One region of the Paenibacillus sp. ClWae2A genome, then DNA from elsewhere that is predicted to be linked to it. Evidence: predicted binding sites of a transcription regulator. Region 1 holds the regulator's gene; the other holds the start of a gene.

Region 1 (5,261 bases):
ACCTGGAACAATTCGGCGTGGGGATCCGGGCCTCAGCATATTAAAAGAAGTATACAGTGCTTATGCTGAGCGTTATAACGGAACTCTGGTTCGGGATGATGCAAGGTGGGAAAATTCAGTTCTTGTTAATGGGACCAGCCAGAAGGCTGTATATTACAATGAAGCTGATGCAGCACAAGGTTATCTTTTATATGAGGTTAAGGAAAATAAGTTTACCATTAAAGAGATCATCTATCTGAATGAAGAGGCTAGGCAAGGACTGTGGACCTTCATTGCCAACCATGATTCCATGATCCAGGAAGTTACGTTGCAGGCGCCTGCCAGTGATACACTTGCCTTCCAATTGGATAACCCACGGATTCAGCAGGAGATCGTACCTTATTTTATGGCGCGTATCGTTAGTGTAGAGCAGTTTATATCCCAGTATCCATTTGCGAGCCAGGACTCACCGGTGCAGATTGTTCTACAGGTAGAGGATACTTACGCCCCGTGGAATGAAGGAGTATGGCAATTAAACGTAGCGATGAATGGAACAGCGTCCATATGGAAAACTTCGGAGCCAATTACTGATGATCAGACCATTAAGGTGGATATTCAATCCCTTACCGCGGTGCTGATGGGATATCGCAGACCAACGGAAATGGCACGAATCGGAAGAATTCATGGACCGAACACAGCAATCAAGGCTTTGGAACAAGCGATTCCTGAACGGGAAACCTATTTACTCGATTTCTTTTGATGACTATTCCCACTGCTCCATTTAACTTGATTAGCTTATATAGAAATACGGCGTGATTGAAAGACAAATGGACTTCTCCAGCAATTTTGGAGAGGTTTTTTTGTGTCTGGGGAATATTTCGTGTAAAATCGTAAAAAATGAATAGTGACCCCACTTGGCAAACCCACAAAATATGCTATAATGTATATAAAGTCAAAGAAAGTCAAAGTCAACTAAAGGTTTAATACTTAAGTAGCTTTCTTTCTACAATCTGATGTTTGATCGCCAATATACGGGATTCATTTCATCAGAGGATCAAGGGAATATTAAAGGACCTTCGTGCTTCCTTCGCTCTCCTGTTGACACCTGTGGAAGCAAGATTCGCTGTTTCCCTGATTGGTTAAATGGGTAGAGAAGGTGTACTCTGTGGGGGCGTGTGGGTCCTTATTGACTTAACGTTTCAGACAGTGGAGGATGATTGGATGCGTAATATCTCTGATATTATCGAACGATATCTGAAGAGTATTTTGCATGAAAGTCCCGAAGGAATGGTTGAAATTCAGCGTAATGATCTGGCAGATCAATTCTCATGTGTACCTTCCCAGATCAATTATGTCATCAGCACACGTTTTACACTCGAGAAGGGATACCTGGTAGAGAGTAAACGTGGCGGCGGTGGTTATGTTCGCATACAGCGCATTGAATTACCGGCCCAATCAGCTCTGCATAATCATTTGCACCATAGTATTGGTGAAGAGATCGGGCAGACAGCTGCCGAAGGTCTGATCTATCAGCTGGAAGAAGCACGCTTCTTGAGCAAGCGTGAAGCCGGGTTGATGCGATCTGCTGTATCTAGAGAGGTTATATTAGTCAAACTTCCTTACCGGGATCAAATTCGTGCCAGAATGTTGAAGGCGATGTTAATATCTTTGCTCGGTAAATGAAAACTATCGGGGTCAAAGGAGGTACATCAATATGCTGTGCCAAGAATGCAATAAACGTCCGGCAACACTTCATTTTACGAAGATCGTTAATGGAGAGAAGACGGAATTCCATATTTGTGAGTCATGTGCCCGTGAAAAAGGGGAAATGATCCCTGGAACAGCAGGTGGGTTTTCCATTCACAACTTGTTGTCCGGCTTGCTTGATTTTGATCCAGCCAGCAAAAGTGGATCGGCAGGAACACCACCTGCAAAAGCTCTTCAATGTGAAGAATGTGGTATGACGTACGCACAATTTAGTAAGGTAGGACGCTTCGGCTGTAGTTCATGTTATAAATATTTTGACAGTCGTCTGGATCCTTTGTTCAAGCGGGTTCATGGTAATACGTCCCATGTAGGCAAAGTGCCTGCACGAGCTGGTGGTCGCATCAAGGTGAAACGGCAAATTGCTGATCTGAAGCGTGAGCTCCAGGAGAGCATCGCACAAGAGGAATTTGAAGAGGCGGCTCAGATCCGTGACCAGATTAGAGGACTTGAAAAAGGAATAGCTCAGGAGTAAAGTTTGTCATGAGTAGGAGGGATGCGTAATGCCTAATCTGCGCTTTACAGAGAAGGCGCTCAGCGACTGGATGCGCAGTGATGCGGCTGATTCTGAAATCGTCATTAGCAGCCGTGTCCGGATTGCACGCAACCTTCAGCATGTTCCGTTTCCGATGCTGGCTTCCAATGAGCAATCGGAAGAGGTGCTGAATAAGCTGAGCGAAGTACTTCAATACGATGACGTTCATGCCTTTGGGGATTTTCATACGTTGGATCTGATCGATATTGACGAACTCGACAAACGGGTGCTGGTGGAGAAACATCTCATCAGTCCAAGTCTTGCGAATGAATCCAGGAATGGTGCGGTTATTCTCAGTGAGGATGAGTCTGTCAGTATTATGATTAATGAAGAGGATCATCTTCGTATCCAGTGCCTCTATCCGGGGTTCCAGGTGAAAGAAGCCTGGGAGAAAGCTTCCGCAATAGATGATGCTTTTGAAGCGCACGTGGATTATGCTTTTGATGATCGCAGAGGATATTTAACCAGCTGTCCTACCAATGTAGGTACAGGTGTCAGAGCATCGGTTATGATGCACTTGCCTGCCCTGGTGATGACACAGCAGATTGGCCGTATTTTAACCGCAGTTTCCCAAGTGGGATTAACTGTAAGGGGGATATACGGTGAGGGCAGTGAGGCGATGGGTAACCTGTTCCAGATTTCGAACCAGATTACACTGGGACAGACCGAACAGGAAGTCATCGAGAACCTGCATGGTGTTGTGTTACAGATGATTGGTCATGAACGTACAGCCAGAGAACGGTTAATTACGGACTCCAGACTTCGGATTACGGATCGTGTCATGCGTTCTTACGGCATATTGTCTCATGCAGCTATTGTTGATTCCAAGGAAGCTGCACAGCGCTTATCGGATGTACGCCTTGGCGTGGATCTCGGCTTGTTGGATGGACTGTCCATCACGGTAATGAATGAGTTGAATGTGATGACACAGCCGGGATTTTTGCAGAAAACATTCGGGGAAGATATGCGCACAGATGAGCGTGACATCTACCGTGCTCAGTTGATTCGTGATACGATCAATGCAGCGAAGCAGTCCTAGCTTAGCCTGATATTGTATTGAATTATGGTTTCATGCCGCATTGCGGCTTTTATATAATAAGGCATGTACAAATGCCGAATGACTTTATTCGCAGCACGGCTGCAAACAAAAATGATATGAAGAATACGACGGTTATTTCATTACATGACCTCGTTTTATCCAAAACCATGGAGGTGCAGGAGATATGATGTTTGGAAGATTTACGGAACGGGCCCAAAAGGTGCTCGCACTCGCGCAGGAAGAAGCTGTCCGTCTCGGTCATAATAACATCGGTACTGAGCATATTTTGCTCGGCCTCATTCGTGAAGGCGAAGGCATCGCAGCCAAAGCACTGATCGGCCTGGGACTCGGATTGGAAAAAATTCAGGATGAAGTAGAAACGCTGATTGGCCGCGGCCAAGAGCAACCTACCAACATTGCATATACGCCACGTGCGAAAAAAGTAATTGAACTGTCTATGGATGAAGCTCGTAAATTGGGCCACACCTATGTAGGCACAGAGCATATCCTGCTCGGATTGATTCGTGAAGGCGAGGGTGTTGCAGCACGTGTGCTCAATAACCTGGGTATTAGCCTGAACAAAGCACGTCAACAAGTGCTGCAATTGCTTGGCAGCAGTGAAGCTGTATCCAGTCATAATGGAACACCTGCCAATGTCAGCACACCAACGCTGGACAGTCTGGCACGTGACCTCACGGCTTATGCGAGAGAGAATAACCTTGACCCCGTCATTGGACGTAGTAAAGAAATTGAACGTGTCATCCAGGTGCTCAGCCGTCGTACCAAGAACAACCCGGTATTGATCGGTGAGCCAGGTGTAGGTAAAACAGCGATTGCTGAAGGCCTTGCACAAAAAATCATTGCAAATGAGATTCCTGAAACATTGCGCGACAAACGTGTAATGACCCTGGATATGGGTTCAGTAGTCGCTGGAACCAAATATCGTGGTGAGTTCGAAGATCGTCTGAAAAAAATCATGGATGAGATTCGCCAAGCAGGTAACATTGTCCTGTTTATCGATGAATTGCATACCTTGATTGGCGCAGGCGGAGCTGAAGGTGCCATCGATGCTTCTAACATTTTGAAACCGGCTCTGGCCCGTGGAGAATTGCAATGTATCGGTGCGACAACACTGGATGAATATCGTAAATACATCGAGAAGGATGCAGCGCTTGAGCGTCGTTTCCAACCGATTACTGTAGATCAGCCTTCTCCGGAAGAAGCGATTCAAATCTTGCACGGCTTGCGTGACCGTTATGAGGCGCATCACCGCGTGAAAATTACGGACGAAGCGATTGTGCAGGCGGTTAAACTGTCTGACCGTTACATTACAGACCGTTTCCTGCCAGACAAAGCGATTGACCTGATTGATGAGGCGGGTTCCAAAGTAAGATTGAACTCTTACACGATCCCACCAAACCTGAAACAACTGGAAAGCCGTCTGGAAGATATCCGTAAGGAAAAAGACGCAGCAGTTCAAAGTCAGGAGTTCGAAAAAGCAGCCGCTCTGCGTGATACGGAACAAAAAATCCGTGAAGAGCTGGATGTAACGAAGAACCAATGGAAAGAAAAACAAGGTCGCACGGATTCCGAAGTAACACCTGAGGATATCGCACAAGTGGTAGCCAACTGGACAGGAATTCCGGTGAACAAGCTGAAAGAAGAAGAAACACAGCGTCTGATGAATCTGGAATCGATTCTGCATGAACGTGTCATCGGCCAGGATGAGGCTGTGAAATCGGTCAGTCGTGCGGTGCGTCGTGCTCGTGCGGGACTTAAAGATCCAAAACGTCCGATGGGTTCATTCATCTTCCTCGGTCCTACTGGGGTAGGTAAAACAGAACTTGCTCGTGCTCTGGCTGAAGCGATGTTCGGTGATGAAAATGCAGTAATCCGTATTGATATGTCCGAGTATGGCGAGAAACATTCGACTTCCCGACTCGT
Region 2 (5,261 bases), on a different contig from region 1:
ACAATATAGCATCTGTTTCCGCTCTATGTTATTGCAGATATTACTTAATCATTTTTGCAAAGTGCTCCAAAGTGCGAACCAATTGTGCAGTGTAGGACATTTCATTGTCATACCAAGCTACAGTTTTAACCAATTGTTGGTCGCCAACAGTCAGAACTTTAGTTTGAGTTGCATCAAACAGGGAACCGAAAGTGATACCTTGGATGTCGGAAGATACGATTTCGTCTTCAGTGTATCCGAAAGTTTGTGGATCGGAAGCTTCTTTCATTACTGCGTTAACTTCTTCAGCAGTAACTTTTTTACCCAGAACTGTTACAAGCTCAGTCAGGGAACCAGTAGCTACTGGTACACGTTGAGCTGCGCCATCCAATTTACCTTGCAGTTCTGGAATTACCAGACCGATTGCTTTAGCAGCACCCGTTGTGTTAGGGATGATGTTTTCAGCTGCTGCGCGAGCACGACGGAAGTCACCTTTAGGGTGTGGAGCATCCAACGTGTTTTGGTCGCCAGTGTAAGCGTGAATTGTAGTCATCAAACCTTGAACGATTCCGAATTTGTCTTGCAGTGTTTTTGCCATAGGTGCCAGGCAGTTTGTTGTGCAAGATGCGCCGGAGATTACAGTTTCAGTACCGTCGAGGATTTCATGGTTTACGTTGTAAACGATGGTTTTCATGTCGCCAGTAGCTGGTGCGGAGATAACAACTTTCTTAGCTCCACCTTTCAAGTGTTTCTCAGCTGCTTCTTTAGTTGTGAAGAAACCAGTACATTCCAGAACGATATCTACGCCCAGGTCGCCCCAAGGAAGTTCTTCCGGGTTACGGTTAGCCAATACTTTAACTTCTTTGCCGTTCACTTTGAAGAAGCCATCGTGTACTTCAACATCGCCATCGAAGCGACCTTGAGTTGTATCATATTTGAGCAAATGAGCCAGCATTTTAGCGTCAGTCAAGTCGTTGATTGCTACTACTTCAATGCCCTCTACATTTTGAATACGGCGGAATGCCAAGCGTCCAATACGTCCAAAACCGTTAATACCTACTTTAATCATGAGTAAGTTCCTCCCAAGTTTTGATTAATTTTTTATGAAACTTATATATTCAAGACAGACCGTGAAGTCCGTCAAGACAACAATAGTTGTGATGCAAAGTAAACCCTTATTCCATTTCAGCAACGATGACTTCGGCAGCAGCCTCATCAATAATCAGAATATCTTCCTGACCAAATCGCAACACGGAATGTATGGCAGCAGCTTTGCTTTTGCCACCTGCAATTCCGATCACAACATCGGTTCGTTCAATATCCTGAAGTCGCATACCCAGTGTAAGCATGGTATGTACCACCTTACCCTGATCGTTAAAGTAATAACCGAAAGATTCAGATACGGCTCCTTGCTCCTGAAGTTCATCTATAATCTCCGTCGCAAGTTTCCGTCTTGTCGCCATCTCCACGGCATCACCAATTCCATGAATAACAATCCGCGATTTCCGAATCAGCTGCAGAATCTCCTGAACACTGGGGTCCTGAATTAATGATTCATAGGCATGATCACTAAGCAAATCCGGTACATGTAGGAGTTTGTACTGAGCTCCTACCCGTTTTGCCATTGTGGATGCAATCGTATTTGCTTGAATTTCAAGGCTTTCTCCAAGTCCACCCCGTGCTGGTACGAACCAGACACCTTTGAGCGATGTTGGCGGAGTCAGTTGCTCTGCGACTTCGGCCGTTGTTGATCCGCCAGTAACGGCGACAACGTCGTTGTCACTCATGATATTGCCGAGAGCCTTCGCTCCGGCTCTGCCCAGTTCCCTTTTGGCAAATGGAGAAACGTCCGAATCACCAGGAACCACAACTACCTTTTGCAGACCGTAGGCTTGCTTGATGCGCTCTTCCAGCTCGGATAATCCGAACAACTCTTTGGCTACGGGCTCTAACTGCTGCAGCAAATCATACCCTGCCTCGCTGATCTTCATTCCTGCACTGTCAATTTCAATAAGTCCCTGAGCCTTTAACAGATCGGTCTCAGCCCTCAGAACCCGCTCGGTCATCTGCATGGAATTAGCTAACGTCCTCCGTCCGATCACATCCGATAACATGATCTGTTGCAGAATCGTATACCTCTTTTTCAAGATATCCATGAGATCAGGCAGAAGCTGCTTTTGTACTTCTAAAATCGTTCGCATGCTTTCCACTCCCGCAAGTTCTCGTTCTAAGCTCTCTTTCGTGGCCCTAAAACGTCCCGGGTTAACTTTTTAAGTCCCACGTCTATTCTACCTAAAACTGACGTGACATGCAAGTGTTTCAACGTGTTATTTCGACACGCATTCAGCGTTTGTACGCGCCTATTTTCACAATCCTAGACTTCCATGATCAAGGACTAGCTCACGCATACTATATATAGAAGAAACAAATGAATTCCATCTACATATCGCTCAGAATCACATTTCATACGGCATGTCCAAAACCTCTAATAGCATTTACTTAAATGCACTCTTTATCCACTCTTCTTCATCATGATCATTTTTAGGTTAATCCAAACCAATACCACAACGAACTGCTTGCAATTAAATATTTCATGAGCTATAATCATTATTGCTGTCACATAATGTGCGCCCGTGGTCCAATGGATATGACGTAGGCCTCCGAAGCCTGAGATCCAAGTTCGATTCTTGGCGGGCGCGCCATTTTATTTAACAACTCATAACCCATTTAACCAATGAAACCGGAAAGGTTTCTTTTTTTTGCAAGTTAGTTTGACTTTCTTTGACTTTTTGTTTGGAATTGTTTATTATGTGGGTAATACGGTAACAGTTTAATTATAAAGACCAATAACATTTACATTCCAAGGAGGTTTTTCACGTGAGTTTTATTCCAATGGTCGTTGAACAGAGCAACCGGGGTGAGCGCGCCTATGATATCTACTCCAGATTGCTGAAGGATCGTATTATTTTCCTTGGTAGCGATGTTAATGACGTAGTGGCTAATGCCATTATGGCACAGATGTTGTTCCTGGCTGCGGAAGATCCGGAGAAAGACATTCACTTATACATCAACAGCCCAGGCGGATCAATTACAGCCGGTATGGCAATTTACGATACAATGCAATTCATCAAACCGGATGTATCTACCATCTGTGTAGGTATGGCCGCTTCCATGGGTGCATTCTTGTTGAATGCCGGTGCAAAAGGTAAACGTTTTGCGTTGCCTAACAGTGAGATCATGATTCACCAACCACTTGGTGGTGCTCAAGGTCAAGCTTCCGACATCGAAATTCGTGCTCGCCGCATCCTGAAAATGCGTGATACGTTGAACCGCATCATCTCTGAGCGTTCAGGTCAACCGCTGGAGCGGATTGAGAAAGATACAGATCGTGACTACTTCATGAGTGCTGCTGAAGCTGCCGATTACGGTATCATTGATAAAGTTATTGAAAACGTAGGTTCCCAAGGCATCTAAGTGTGACGTAGACCACGGTCTATGCGTTAACATAATCAACACCTAACGTAATCAGCAACATATAATTGTGTTGTCTATACGAGAAGAAGCCCTCATCATGATCATGATGAGGGCTTCTTTTTTTTCATTTTATAAGAAAGATAACCGAAGAGTGCATAATAATGATTCGTTATTTGGTTCCCGTTACATCACTGAAAGGTTCTGTACCTTTAGGGAGAATCTCTTTATACGTAAATGGCATTTCAGGGAATCCCTCTGCGTACGCTGTATACTCATATAGCTGGAAGAACACGACCACACCCGTTGGTGTCACATAGAAATCCTGATCTTTATTTAACCCTTTATAACCATCGAGGTATCCACCGCGGGCTTTCAGTTGCTCGCCCACTTTTTTACCCAACGTCTCACGCATGGTTTTGTTATTTTGCAGCACATCATCTAACGTAAGTTCCTTACCTGTGTCCAGTGCAAAGGTGTGGCCCGTACGGTATGTCATACCATGAGCGCCGGCATAATCCTCATATCGTTGTGTAATGAGTCCCAGCACGCCTTTTTCGTTGTACGTCACTACATAAGAGCTCTCAAATGCATATGGACGGTTGGCTGTTGCACCGCCGAATTCAGATGTCTGTTTCTTGAAGTCAGCTACATAAGCATCCACTTCGTCTTTCAGCACTTTGTTGATCGCCGCTTCAGCTTCTTTGCTGGCAAGTCCACTCACCTGTGGATATTGAACATCTACTTCAGCATTTTTCACAGTGACATTAGCTGTTGCCGCTTTAATTTTTACGCTATTTTGTTTCACCTTGCTGAGTGTCAACGTTTTGGTTTTGGCATCCCAATTCCCCTGTACACCCAGATAATCTCTCATTGCCGAGAATGGGATATATAATCTGCCGTTGATCAGCTTTGCATCCACTTGAGGGTAATAACCGTTAATGTAAACGTTTGGTTGTCCATCCATCAGGCTAATGGTCATCGCATTGTTGGCTGCTGTTACCGTATATGACTTGGTTTTCGCATCATATTTCAGGGTTCCACCTGCCACATCTTTAACTGCCGTAAGAGATACCCAAGTTGAGCCACCTTGAAGAAGTCCTTTTTGAGTTAGTGTTTTCCCACCTGATTTCAGGGTCACCTCAGCCGGGGTTGTAACTTTGGAGGATACGGAAGCCGCTTGTACCGAACTATCCTGCCATACCGAACCGCTACCTACAATAATTCCTGCTGCGAGCAAAGCACTTGTCCACTTTTTCCATGATGTCATATATAAAACTCCTCTCTGAATTCACAATTAGGGATCATTGCGTATGTAATCCTGACCTGATCGCATATCTCATACGCTCACCTCTCTATTATAATTAACCCGATTTCGGAAAGGTTTACAGCTCGAGTTACAATGTTGATGAATATCAAGCGGAAAATATAACGGGATATGACCTTTTTGTCACGAACAACTATACAAAAAAGATACCAATAACCAGCATTTCATGTTGCTTCAAAAAGGTACCCTTCTATATAACTTCATCAAAGTTTGCTTTTCCAACAAAAAAAGACTCTGTCCACAGGACAAAGTCTTTGTCATTATTTCGTTGTACCCTTCAAATGACACTTAAAAAGGTTCTTGAGTTTACAATCTTTAGTTCTATCTTGTTTATTTCATTTCATACGTGATATTCAGGATTGTGCTAACTTTAACTTGGCCTGTTTCAATCTCAGTGCCACCTGCTGTATCTTGTGCTTTGGACATCAGCGCCTCACTTGCATAGAATACAGGCACATTGGCATCACCCTGGCTCACGGAAAGA

What was found. The regulator CtsR, encoded in region 1, represses protease genes until heat stress. The targets are predictions, from matches to a motif close to ATGGTCAATAAAGGTCAAACA.
Region 2: the regulator CtsR is predicted to act here: its motif matches at 2,748-2,768, upstream of clpP (ATP-dependent Clp endopeptidase proteolytic subunit ClpP).

What each region holds. Positions count from the first base shown of each region.
Region 1 covers NZ_JAULSQ010000022.1:57,504-62,764, reverse strand. Annotated here, with positions in the region: gene QVE09_RS30595 (GNAT family N-acetyltransferase) at 1-739, shown strand, start outside; gene QVE09_RS30590 (CtsR family transcriptional regulator) at 1,201-1,662, shown strand; gene mcsA (protein-arginine kinase activator protein McsA) at 1,694-2,218, shown strand; gene mcsB (protein-arginine kinase McsB) at 2,247-3,317, shown strand; gene QVE09_RS30575 (ATP-dependent Clp protease ATP-binding subunit) at 3,502-5,261, shown strand, end outside.
Region 2 covers NZ_JAULSQ010000012.1:143,386-148,646, forward strand. Annotated here, with positions in the region: gene gap (type I glyceraldehyde-3-phosphate dehydrogenase) at 41-1,048, opposite strand; gene QVE09_RS25645 (sugar-binding transcriptional regulator) at 1,155-2,180, opposite strand; tRNA gene QVE09_RS25650 (tRNA-Arg) at 2,607-2,681, shown strand; gene clpP (ATP-dependent Clp endopeptidase proteolytic subunit ClpP) at 2,857-3,453, shown strand; gene QVE09_RS25660 (stalk domain-containing protein) at 3,623-4,720, opposite strand; gene QVE09_RS25665 (SIMPL domain-containing protein) at 5,108-5,261, opposite strand, start outside.